Regions from separate parts of the Paenibacillus sp. GCM10027629 genome, predicted to be linked through region 1. Evidence: riboswitches for the same ligand, from Rfam matches in the RefSeq annotation. Region 1 holds a riboswitch; each other region holds the start of a gene.
The links. Region 1 has a riboswitch for cyclic di-AMP ahead of ACFQZR_RS25825 (KamA family radical SAM protein). Riboswitches for the same ligand answer to the same signal wherever they lie in the genome.
Positions count from the first base shown of each region.

Region 2: linked by a shared signal. The riboswitch ahead of ACFQZR_RS27585 (C40 family peptidase) and the one ahead of ACFQZR_RS25825 (KamA family radical SAM protein) in region 1 are both predicted to bind cyclic di-AMP.
Region 3: linked by a shared signal. The riboswitch ahead of kdpA (potassium-transporting ATPase subunit KdpA) and the one ahead of ACFQZR_RS25825 (KamA family radical SAM protein) in region 1 are both predicted to bind cyclic di-AMP.

Region 1 is NZ_JBHTGZ010000017.1:30,369-34,620, forward strand. Features, by position in the region: gene ACFQZR_RS25815 (sensor histidine kinase) at 1-361, shown strand, start outside; gene ACFQZR_RS25820 (response regulator transcription factor) at 364-1,947, shown strand; cyclic di-AMP (ydaO/yuaA leader) riboswitch at 2,010-2,148, shown strand; gene ACFQZR_RS25825 (KamA family radical SAM protein) at 2,338-3,543, shown strand; gene ACFQZR_RS25830 (TetR/AcrR family transcriptional regulator) at 3,611-4,252, opposite strand, start outside.
Region 2 is NZ_JBHTGZ010000020.1:42,895-47,146, reverse strand. Features, by position in the region: gene ACFQZR_RS27595 (M1 family metallopeptidase) at 1-559, shown strand, start outside; gene ACFQZR_RS27590 (carbamoyl transferase) at 572-1,375, shown strand; cyclic di-AMP (ydaO/yuaA leader) riboswitch at 1,696-1,832, shown strand; gene ACFQZR_RS27585 (C40 family peptidase) at 1,838-2,338, shown strand; gene ACFQZR_RS27580 (diaminopimelate dehydrogenase) at 2,533-3,510, shown strand; gene gdhA (NADP-specific glutamate dehydrogenase) at 3,763-4,252, shown strand, end outside.
Region 3 is NZ_JBHTGZ010000010.1:30,654-34,905, forward strand. Features, by position in the region: gene ACFQZR_RS19625 (DUF47 domain-containing protein) at 1-78, shown strand, start outside; gene ACFQZR_RS19630 (inorganic phosphate transporter) at 198-1,202, shown strand; cyclic di-AMP (ydaO/yuaA leader) riboswitch at 1,581-1,768, shown strand; cyclic di-AMP (ydaO/yuaA leader) riboswitch at 1,861-2,028, shown strand; gene kdpA (potassium-transporting ATPase subunit KdpA) at 2,211-3,890, shown strand; gene kdpB (potassium-transporting ATPase subunit KdpB) at 3,916-4,252, shown strand, end outside.

The DNA.
Region 1 (4,252 bases):
ACCTTTCATTGAGAATTCGATCAAATATGGGTTTGATTTTATGGATCGTCCGTTTCACATGGAGATTCGTATAGCTCGCTTAGCAGAGCCAGATTTATATGAAATCGTCATTGTGGATAATGGAAGCGGGTTTCCTGAAGAGGCGCTTGAATCGCTGCAGAATGGAAGTTACTTCACGCAGCCGCAGGATGAGCATCTCGGCATCTGGAATGTGCATCATCGATTGAAACATATTTTCGGGCAAGCGGCAGTGCTTGAATTCGCGAATGAGCCGGGTGCCGGCGCGAAAGTGAGGCTTGTACTTCCTTATCGCACGCTTACGCAGTTCAGTTCTTATGATAGTGGACCTTGGGAGGGGTAACGATGTATAGAGCGCTGATCGTGGATGATGAGATTTATGCTGTGCTGGGGATTAAGAGCGGTGTGAATTGGGAGGAGCTGCAAGTATCGGAAGTCCATGAAGCCTATAACATGCGGGAAGCGATGAAGGTATTCGAACGTACACCGATCGATATTCTCATCTGTGATATCGAGATGCCGAAGGGGACGGGTATTGAGCTGCTTGAATGGGTGAATGCACACTCGCCTGCGACCGAGACGGTGTTCTTGACAGCACATGCCGATTTCAGCTTCGTGAAGCGAGCGGTCCAGCTCGATAGCTTCGATTATTTGCTCAAGCCTGTGGAATATGAAGTGCTGCAGTCGACCTTGGCCAAGATGCTGCAATCGATTGAGCAGGAGAAGGAATTGCTGCAGCTGCGCGAACAATACAAGCCCTATTATGATCTCTGGACGAAGAAGAAGCCGCTCATTGCCGATAAATTCTGGAATGACGTACTCTCGAATCGCATTACCTGTACACCGACCAATGTGCAGAGTTTGCTCGAGGAGCATGATCTGACGTTCAAGCCGGATATTAAGATTTTACCTCTTCTTATTAGTGTTGAAGCATGGCAACGGGAGTTCAGTACAAGAGATGAAGAAATGATGGAGTATGCCATTCGGAAGGGGGCGTCCGAGCTGCTGCTGCATGAGGCGAATGGGGTTGTCATTCAGACACGTCAGGGCGTGAATGTCGTGATTCGTTATTTGGACGAGGGGCATAGCGGAAGTGCAGGGCTGTCCGAGGCGTGCCAGGAGTATATTCAGTCTTGTCAGCAGTACTTCAATTGTCAGATCTCTTGCTATATTGGGGAAGTCACTTCGTTATTTAACGTGAGCGAGATGTATCATGAATTGCTCGAGCTGGAATACAACAACTTGCACAAATCCAATCAAGTGTACTTCTTGCGCAACCGGGAGAAGACCGGCATGATGAAGCTGCCGCTCTTCACTGCTTGGACGATTCTGATCGAGCAGGGGAAGCGGGAAGAGATCGAGAAGGAGCTGGCGCGGTGTATTGCAGCGTTCCGGTCGGACGCAAGACTATCTGCGAGCGCACTGCAGGCATTCAATCATGGATTTCTTCAGATGATTCATTACATCCTGCACAAGAATGGGGTGTCTGCGCATGAACTGCTGCATGAGGGGCAGGGGCAATTGAACGGGGCCGCACCTCGAACACTGGATCAGATGCATGCTTGGGCATTGAAGCTCATCGGGCTGGTGTCCCATTCCTTGCATCAGAACGATTCAGTGATTGAACAAGTTCAACGTTACATCGCCGATCATCTGAGCGAAGTGATTACAAGAGAACAGCTCGCGGAGTATGTGCATCTGAATCCTGCGTATTTGTCCAGGCTATTCAAGCGTGAAGTGGGCGAATCGATCACGGATTACATTTTGAATGAAAGGATGAAGGTAGCAAAGGAATTAATCGCTACATCGTCGATGCCGATTTCGGATATTGCCAAATCGCTGGGATACAGCAATTTCTCCTATTTTGCGAAAATGTTCAAGAAGGTCTACCATGCGACACCGCAGCATTTCCGGCGCCAATTAGGTTGAAATGTGACTTCTTGAAATATACGATAATTTAATATTTGACTGTCTAAGATAAATTGTTGTAAAATGGAAATACGCTTAATTTCCGGATATGAGATCGGAAAGCGGGGGAACCAATTTTTAGGGGCGAATCAAGGATGTATTGTAGGGAACCATCTTTCCCGAGCCCGACAGCTAACCTCGTCAGCAGTGGATGGGTCAATCATAGACACTTTTTCCGCACCCCTGACCCGTTGAACCGGGTCTTTTTGCGTCTAATCGAGAGTGACCCGGTTGCCTGCAAGGACGAAGCACATGCTTACGCTTGCGGACTGCGGGTCATTTTTTATGTTGAAGAACGAGAGGAGGGACACAGCGTTACCATAAATCTGACTTTCAAGGAGGAACAACAATATGGCACAGCCGAAATATATCACGAATATCGATAAAATTGTGGAGATCCCGGAGCAAGAACGGGCGAAGTTGAAGCAAATAACGGAGAAGTTCGTATTTCGCGTGAATGATTATTACTTGAAGCTGATTGACTGGAACGACCCGAATGACCCGATTAAGAAATTGGTAATCCCGAATGAGGGAGAATTATCCGAATACGGTAGATGGGATGCGTCCGATGAGGACACGAATTACGTGGTTCCGGGTTGTCAGCATAAGTATAAGACGACGGCTCTGCTCATCGTATCCGAGGTATGTGGTGCGTACTGCAGGTACTGCTTCCGTAAACGTCTGTTCCGTAATGATGTAAAAGAAGCGATGTCGGATGTGAGTCCGGGCATCGAATATATTCGGCAGCATCCGGAGATTAACAATGTGCTCCTGACAGGCGGAGATAGCTTGATTCTGGCAACACCCAAATTGAAAATGATTATTGAGCAATTGCGAGACATTGAACATGTGAAGATTATTCGGCTCGGCTCCAAAATTCCCGTGTTCAACCCGATGCGCATCTATGAGGATGAGGAGCTGCTCGATACCATTCGGACATTCTCGAATAGTGATCGCCGGATCTATGTGATGGCCCATATCAATCATCCGCGTGAAATAACGCCTGAAGCAAGACGAGGGTTTGAGGCGTTACATCAAGCTGGAGCGATCGTCGTGAATCAGACCCCGATCCTTCGGGGCATTAATGATAACGCTGATGTCTTAGCGGAATTGCTCGATAAGTTGTCTTGGGCGGGGGTCACGCCATATTACTTCTTCGTTAACCGCCCTGTTGCGGGAAATCGGGATTTTGTCCTGCCGCTCGAACAGGTGTATCGCCTCGTTGAAGAAGCCAAAGCGAAGACATCCGGCCTCGGCAAAAGAATCCGACTATCGATGAGTCATACATCCGGTAAAATCGAAATTCTCGCGATTGAGAAAGGAAAAGCTTACTTGAAGTATCATCAATCGAGAGATGACCATTACGGTAAATTTATGATGCTGCCTTGTCCGAAGGATGCGTCATGGTTCGATGATCTGCCGGGGAATGAAGCATATTGGAAGAAGCCGAAGAAGAAGACAGATGCGATTGTCTCGGTGAATGAGCTGCCGCAATTCCCGCAGAAGGCAAGCCGTTCGGCGGCGTCGCAGCCAGCGATGAAGGCTGTGAATCAATAACATCATAACGGTAAAATAAAAGACGGGTGGCTTCTCAGAGTGATGCTGGGAAGCAGCCCGTCTTTTGTTAAGGTGCCAACCCTTTCATAATAAATTGGATCGTGGCTTCACGTTCCAGTGCGTCATCCCAATCTGATCCTTCTTGGGGCTCCAAGATGGAACGGAACAGTACATAGCCCAAGATAGAGAAGGCGCTAAGCCGCATAATGGTGAGGGAGGGGAGATCAATCAGCTTTCCTTCGCCTTGCAGCTTATGAATAATTCTCTCGAATCGTCCCTTCATCTCGTTGAAGACGAGCTGCTGCAGCTGCTTCTGGAGATCGGGGTGGAAGGGCAATTCCTGCACCACAATTTTGAACAAGCTGCGATTCTGCTGCAGGAAAGTAATGCGATTGTCGATCAGTGCCCGAAGGAGCTGATCGAAGCTATCGTAATCTCTGGAGAGGACATCTTTGAACTCTCTCAGAAGAAAGGGGGCAAGCAGCTTCACCATGGCCGGTGTGACGATCGAGAGCAGCAGGTCCTTCTTGGTCTTAAAGTGGCGGAATATCGTTCCCTCCGCGACGCCAGCCCGCTGGGCGATCTCGCTCGTTGAAGATGCCGCATAGCCTTTCTCCGCGAATATTTCAATCGCTGCTTCGAAGATTCGCACTTGCTTGGCGGTTCGTGGAGCGGTAGGATCGCCTTGCAAGAGCTCCTCCATCCATGG
Region 2 (4,252 bases), on a different contig from region 1:
ACGTGGCAAGCTGGTGCTTATCGCCCTAGAGAAGCAAGTGGGAGCCAAGACGATGGCCAAAATAATGAAGACATACACGAAGAAATGGGCATTCCGTCATCCTACCACCTCAGATTTCCAGCGTGTCGTCGAACAAGTAACGAAGAAGGATTGGACCGATTTCTTCAATCAATATGTCTATAAAGGGTTCATGACGGACTATGCTGTAGAGAGTATTACCGCCAAGAAGGTAGAAAATAACGGAACATCCGCGTATGAATCCAAAGTCATTCTTCGTAAAAAAGGCGGTGATTATCCGCAGGTTCCTGTCGTATTCATGTTCAAAGACGGCACTTCCGTCAAGCGAACCTGGGACGGCGCATCAGCAACGATTCAATATACACTCACCCATAAGACACCGCTGGATTGGGTCATGATTGACCCGCAAGACACCATGGTGCTCGAGAATAAACGCATCAATAACTATATGAAGGCCCAAATTGATGAGGCCGTCAAAACACGAATCAATTTCAGCACAGCGAAACTGATCGAGAGTATCTTGAACGCACTCGGATGGTGAGGTGAACCCGGAATGAACTATATTAAAGAAAGTTTTAGCATCGTCAAACATCATTTTTATATCGTCATCATTCTATTCTTGTACCAGCTGATCTGGGGCTTCTTCCTCTATCGATTTATCGACGCCATCGTGGTCCCTATTCTGGAACACTACCCGGATCCCCACCCCACCGAGACGAGTATGCAGATGTTCCTGATTGAGAGTCAGTTCCAACTTATGAAAACGGACATCCTCGATTATTACCTCTGGATGCTCGCAGGGCTGTTCTTGATTCGCATGTTAATTACCCCATTCATCAACGCAGGACTCTATTATTCTATTCATCACCAAGACGATAAAGGACTCCTGTTCTTCAAAGGCATTAAATACGCTTGGAAGCCGGTCTGCTTGTTCTATTGGCTGGAGAACCTGCTGATCCTTGCTCCCGCGTACTGGGTAGTTCCATACTTCTATCAGGAATGGAAGCTCTACGATCTAGAGCACCTGGGGATATCCTTCCTCCCGATCATCTTCGGATGGATTGTATTCGCTTGGATCATTCACCAGTTGTTCTTATTTATGCAATTTGGACAGGTGAGCAAGGCCGGGGTATTCCAAGGGCTGCTTCTCTCCCTCAAAAATCTGCCGATGATCCTGGGGATCACCCTTCTATTACTTGCACTGCTGTTATTGATAAGCGGAATTTTCACAGCGGCCGCATGGATCTGGACAGGACTCCTTGCCATTATTCTTCATCAGACCTATCATCTCGTCCGCTCCATCGTCAAGGTATGGGGTATTGCAGCACAATATAAATTGTGGCAGAGCAAATGCTAATTCAACCCTACAAAGTGATGTTATTGCTTCGAAGCTGATTCAGGTACTTTGCGGGGGCCCCGAAAAAGAAATAAATCTAAGCGAGCGCCCTGGAAGCTCAGAATGCTGAAACTCGTCCAAATGTCATGAGAAGTAACAAATAAACCCGAATTTCGCCTAGCGAAGCTCGGGTTATTCGCTGTTTTTCGCAAAAAAAAGGGATAAAAACGTAAAAAGGGTTTGTCAAAGAGCAGACCGTCTGGTAGAATAACAATTAGTTAAGATTTTGTAATAAGTTTGTAATCAATTTTGTCATTATTGACACTTGTATCCGGTGCACCAAATCATTGAAGCCGAGTTCCTGCGCACCAGGAAACGGGGGAACCATCTTTGGGTGAATTGATCTTGCAAGTAAGGGATCATAGGGAGCCTTCAACCGAACCCTTAGCTAACCTCGTAGGCGTTGGAAGGAGTTTTACCCTTTTGAAAAAGTTATTCAGCTCTACGATCGTGGCACTTGCATTAACAATGGCAGTCTCTGTTGGTAGCGCTTTCGCTGCTGATTCCAAACTTGACAAAGAAGTTAAGGATGTTCTTGGCACTCGCTATCTGAGCGGTGGCACATCGACAAGTGGATTTGATTGCTCTGGATTTACGATGTATATCTTCAAGCAATTCGACGTCAAACTTCCACACCAATCAGGATCCCAGTACAAGATGGGTAAGAAAGTTGCAAAATCTGATCTTGAATCCGGAGATCTCGTATTCTTCAATACAAACGGTAAAGGCATCTCGCATGTCGGCATCTACGTAGGTGAGAATAAATTTGCACATGCATCCAGCAAAAGAGGGATTACAATTTCTAGCTTAAGCGATTCGTATTATGTGAAACGTTATGTTGGTGCAACAAGAGTGACGAATTCGGACATTTTTGATGACACCAATGACAATGACGGGAATCAAGATCACGATGATGTAGAATAATAAGGAGGAGCCCGCGAAGTCCATCCATTGGACACATCGCGGGTTTCTTTTTAACCAAAGTCGTATTAATAAAAGTAAGAACCTCGATAGAGGTTTTTTCTCACCAATAACGTTTACATTTAATGTAATATATCTATATACTTTAAAGGGTGGACAAGCAGATTATTGGAATACCCTAGAGGAGGACTTTATCAATGCAAAAGATTAAAGTAGGTATTGTTGGTTACGGTAACTTGGGGAAAGGCGTAGAGAAAGCGATTCGCCAGAACCAAGACTTGGAGCTCGTAGCGGTATTCACGCGCAGACAGCCAGATCAAATCGCGACAGAAGGTATCAAATTCGAGCATATCTCTGCTGCAGAGCAATATAAAGGCATCATTGACGTGATGATTCTGTGCGGAGGTTCGGCGACAGATCTTCCAGAACAGACACCTGTCATCGCCAAAATGTTCAATACGATCGACAGCTTCGACACGCATGCGAAAATTCCCGAATTTTTCAACACGGTGGATACAGCTGCGAAAGAAGGCGGTAACCTCAGCGTTATTTCGACAGGCTGGGATCCGGGATTATTCTCCCTTAATCGACTTCTTGCTGAGTCTATCCTTCCCGAAGGCAAAGATTACACGTTCTGGGGCAAAGGCGTTAGCCAAGGCCACTCCGATGCGATCCGTCGCGTACCAGGCGTGAAAGCTGGCGTACAGTACACTGTACCGGTTCAAGAAGTCATCGACCGCATTCGTTCGGGTGAGACGCCTGAGCTTACTACACGTGAGAAGCATCTGCGTGAGTGCTATGTTGTCGCTGAAGAAGGTGCAAACCAAGACCAAATTCGTGAGACGATCGTAAATATGCCGAACTATTTCTCTGATTATGACACAACCGTGACATTCATCTCCGAGGAGCAGCTTCAGGCTGAGCACCAAGGCATGCCACATGGCGGATTCGTTATTCGCAGTGGTGTAACTGGTGAGAATACGAAGCAAATTATTGAGTTTGGACTCAAGCTTGAGAGCAACCCTGAGTTCACGGCAAGCGTACTTGTAGCTTACGCTAGAGCGGCTCATCGCCTTAGCCAAGAGGGTGCAACTGGCGCGAAAACAGTATTCGATATTCCACTTGGATATTTGTCTCCGAAATCGGCTGAAGAGCTTCGCCGCGAATTGTTATAGTCTATATATTTGCGCAAACCTGGTCATCTTAACGATGATCAGGTTTTTTGTTTTTTACGGAAGCGATTACATGTTTTATGTAATAGTAATGTAAACGTTTTTACCGTTTATCGCTTTAGTGCGATAGCGCTATTTAATCGCTTTGTAAAATAATTTCTATTGGAGAAATGACGTCATTTTGTATAGTATAAAATGCAAATCATCGTACACAAAGTGTAAATCAAAATTTAATAAAGGAGTGTTTGAACAGTGATCACGGCCATCCCAGAACAAAATCAAACGGCAGCAAAAGAATATGTACAATCGGTTTATGAATTGGTAATCAAACGCAACCCATACGAGAGCGAGTTCCACCAAGCGGTAAAAGAAATCCTCGATTCCCTCGTGCCTGTATTCGCAAAGCATCCGAAATACAAGGAGCATGGCATTCTTGAGCGCATCGTTGAGCCTGAGCGGATGGTATCGTTCCGTGTGCCTTGGGTGGATGACAACGGCAAAGTTCAAGTGAACCGCGGATTCCGCGTACAATTCAACAGCGCGATCGGACCTTACAAAGGCGGACTTCGCTTCCACCCTTCCGTTAACGCCAGCATCATCAAGTTCCTCGGATTCGAGCAAATCTTGAAGAACTCCCTGACTGGACAACCTATTGGCGGCGGTAAAGGCGGATCCGACTTCGATCCGAAGGGAAAATCCGACAACGAAATTATGCGCTTTACGCAAAGCTTCATGACCGAATTGT
Region 3 (4,252 bases), on a different contig from region 1:
GAGCGTCTGGAGCAAACGACGGATAATTGCGAAGACGTTGCTAATATTCTTGAAACCATTATTATGCGCAACTCCTAAGGTCGCGTGAACGATAGGTGAAATAAAGGAGGACAGAGTTGCGCGGGAACACCTAAATAGTGTGTTTCAAAAAGTTACCTTTTTGAAGAACCTCTAGTCGTTCTGTGCAATACATTTCTATGGATCATACAATGATCGTTTTAGGTATTGTTATCTTATTAGCTCTAGCATTTGACTTTATTAACGGATTTCACGATACGGCGAATGCCATCGCGACATCTGTCTCGACGCGTGCACTCAAGCCGCGGCATGCGATTCTGCTCGCAGCAACGATGAATTTCATCGGTGCCTTGTCCTTTACCGGGGTTGCGAAGACGATCGGGGGAAGCGTCGCAGACCCCTCCAAGCTGGATAATGGGGTAGAGATTGTGATAGCGACCTTAATCGCCGCGATCATCTGGAACCTTGTGACTTGGTGGTTCGGAATTCCTTCGTCCTCATCTCACGCACTCATTGGTGCACTCGCGGGTGCAGTCTTTATAGGAGCGGGTTCAGACAGCTTGAACTATGCCGGGTTTACGAAAATCGTAGAAGGACTTATCTTCTCACCGCTTATTGCATTTGCTCTTGGTTATATCGTGATGACGATTCTGAAGCTCATTTTCGGTCGAATGAGTCCGCATTCGGTCAATAAAGGCTTCCGCACAGGGCAGATTATGACGGCAGCGCTTCAGTCTTATACGCACGGGACGAATGATGCGCAAAAGGCGATGGGGATCATTACCTTCGCTCTTGTCTCAGCAGGAATACAAGATAATTTGGATGTTCCGTTATGGGTTAAAATTTCGGCCGCAACAGCGATGGCACTCGGTACATCTGTCGGCGGTTGGAAAATTATTAAAACGATGGGTACGAAAATCTTCAAAATCGAACCGATTAACGGTTTTGCAGCGGATTTATCGTCAGCTGCTATTATTATGACGGCAACGCTAGCGCATTTGCCCGTTAGTACAACGCATGCGATTACCTCAGCGATCCTCGGTGTAGGTTCCGCGAAGCGTTTTTCGGCGGTAAAATGGGGCCTAGCAGGTCGTATTGTCATCTCTTGGATCGTGACGATTCCGATTGCATTCGTGCTTGCGATGGCCGTGTTCAAAGTGATTGATCTATTATTCTATAGATAAATGTGGAGAGAAGCTAACCTTCGGTGAAGAGGGTTGGCTTTTTTTGTGTGCGGCAAGGTGAAATGTAAAGGTTAAAGCTCTCCCTTTGGTTGGCAGTGTACACACTGTTGATCAGAGGGAGATTTTTTTGCTGCCGAAGTGTTCCGTTAATAAAAAGAGGACTGCGGGATTTCACTGCGGTGAATGACATAAGATGGCTGGGCACCCTGTACATTCATCCTGGAAAATCGCGCGAAAGTGATCTATCGCGTGAAAATAGGAGGTTTCGAGAGATTCATATCATTCATAACGCTTTCATGACGATTTCCAGTATTTTCAGATTCCATTTCAAACCAATTTAAGGTTTTACAAGTTGCAACACGAGGAGTATGATACGATTCATGAACATTGCTGAGTCCTTGCATGTGCAAGGAGCGGGGGAACCAAATAAGTCATGAACCTGTGGCTCGTGTGAGAGCGAGAGCAGGAACATGTGGGGTGAATCCTGGGTACAACGGTACCGAGGTAGGGTGACTCTCACCATCCGAATCCGACAGCTAACCTCGTAAGCGAATGAGAGAGGATGAAGGAAAGTGTAGACGAACGTTGGCTGCAGATGCGAAATAGATCTGTGGTTATGATGTGAAATAGATTGATGAAGCGATGAAAAATGTTTTACATGTCTTTAACGCTGAGTCTTTGCTAAGGCAAAGAGCGGGGGAACCAACGGTCAGCTGAGCTGACCACGGGGTGAATCCGAGGCACCGTCTTGTACGGCGCTAAGGTAGGGCGACTCTCAAGGCCCGAATCCGACAGCTAACCTCGTAAGCGTCTCGAGAGAGGCAACTTGAACGTATTCAATATGTGCGCAGCATGGCGATTCGCCATGCCCATTATTGAAGCCGCGATGGATAACCTCCCCCGCAGGCTTCTTTTTTTATGCCTTTTTTTAAGGGAAATGAGAAAAATTAACTTTTTTCACGTTGATTAAAATGTTGTTGAAAAGGGAGATCGACTATGAACTGGGGAATGGATTTACTGCAAATCGTGATTGTTATCGGGCTGCTGCTCTTGATCGTGAAGCCGCTCGGTACGTATATCTATCATATATTTTCGAATGAGCCGAACCGGAGTGATCGGATATTTGGTCCGGTGGAGAAAGGGATCTTTTGGCTGATCGGGCTGAAGAACCGCGGCGACATGTCGTGGAAGCGATACGTACTTAGCTTACTGCTAACCAACCTTGTATTGACGCTTATCGGGTTCGGCGTCTTGCTGACACAGCGCTGGCTGCCGCTCAATCCGAACGGGATCGACAATATGGAGCCGACGTTATCTTTTAATACGATTATCAGCTTTATGACCAATACGAATTTACAGCATTACAGTGGGGAGTCAGGCTTATCCTATTTCTCGCAAATGATCGTCATCATGATGATGATGTTCACTTCGGCGGCGACGGGGATTGTGGTGGCGATTGCCTTTATCCGCGGATTAACGAAGAAGGGCACAGGGCTTGGTAATTTCTTCACGGACTTCGTGAAGGCCCATACGAGACTGTTGATTCCAATGGCGATCGTAATGACACTGGTGCTCGTTGGACTCCAAGTGCCGCAGACGCTGGACGCTACGGTTCAAGCGCACACGATTACGGGCGAGACGCAGCAGATCGCGATTGGTCCTGTAGCATCGCTCGAGTCGATTAAACATTTGGGGACGAATGGCGGCGGATTTTTCGGAGTGAACTCCTCGCATCCATTCGAGAATCCGAACCCACTTACGAATGTGCTCGAAATGTTGATGATGTGGTGTATCCCGGCATCGCTGACCTATACGTACGGACGATTCGCTCGGAATCAGAAGCAGGGCTGGATCGTGTTCGCTGTCATGAGCATCTTGTTCGCAGCTTTCCTAAGTCTTGTGTATATCTCGGAAAGCAACGGCAATCCGGTCTTGAATACGATCGGTGCAGACACATCTCAAGGCAGTATGGAGGGGAAAGAAGCACGATTCGGGATTGCGCAATCCGCTCTATTCACGACCGTGACAACCTCGGCAACGACGGGTACGGTCAACAATATGCATGATACGTTAACCCCGCTTGGCGGTCTCGTACCGATGTCGCTCATGATGCTGAACGTGGTATTCGGCGGCGATGGCGTAGGGCTTGTCAATATGCTGATGTATGCGATCCTCGCGGTGTTCTTGGCAGGCTTAATGGTCGGTCGTACGCCGGAGTTCTTAGGTCGGAAAATTGAACCGCACGAGATGAAGCTGATCGCGATTGCGATTCTCGTCCATCCGTTGATCATCTTAGGCCCGACGGCCATTGCGTTCTTAACCGATCTAGGATCGGGTGCCATTACGAATCCAGGGTTCCACGGCATCTCGCAAGTGCTCTATGAGTACACCTCATCGGCAGCGAACAACGGCTCCGGGTTCGAGGGCTTGGCGGATAACACGCCGTTCTGGAATATGACGACAGGGATTGTGATGTTCCTCGGTCGATACGTCTCCATCGTGGCACTGCTCGGTGTTGCAGGTTCACTCGTGCGCAAGAAATGGGTGCCTGAGACGATTGGGACATTCCGCACCGATAACAAGCTATTCGCTGGGGTGCTGCTCGGAACGGTCATTCTCATTGGTGCATTGACGTTCCTGCCTGTACTCGTCCTTGGGCCGATTGCAGAGTTCCTGACATTAGGGTAGAGATCATTTAACGAGGTGAAAGAACATGGATTCGACCATGAAACGTAAATCATTAATAACTTCAGATATATTGAAATATGCGCTAGGCCAGAGCTTCGTCAAATTGAACCCGCTGATCATGATCAAAAATCCGGTCATGTTCGTGGTAGAGCTAGGTACGTTCATCGTCCTGCTGTTAACGCTATTTCCATCTGCATTTGGCGCGGAAGCGAATTTCGGCTTTAACTTAACGGTATTCATCGTCTTGCTGTTCACCGTCCTGTTCGCGAACTTCGCGGAAGCGATCGCTGAAGGGCGTGGGAAAGCACAAGCGAATGCACTGAAGCAGACGAAGAGCGACGTGATGGCGAATAAAGTGCAGC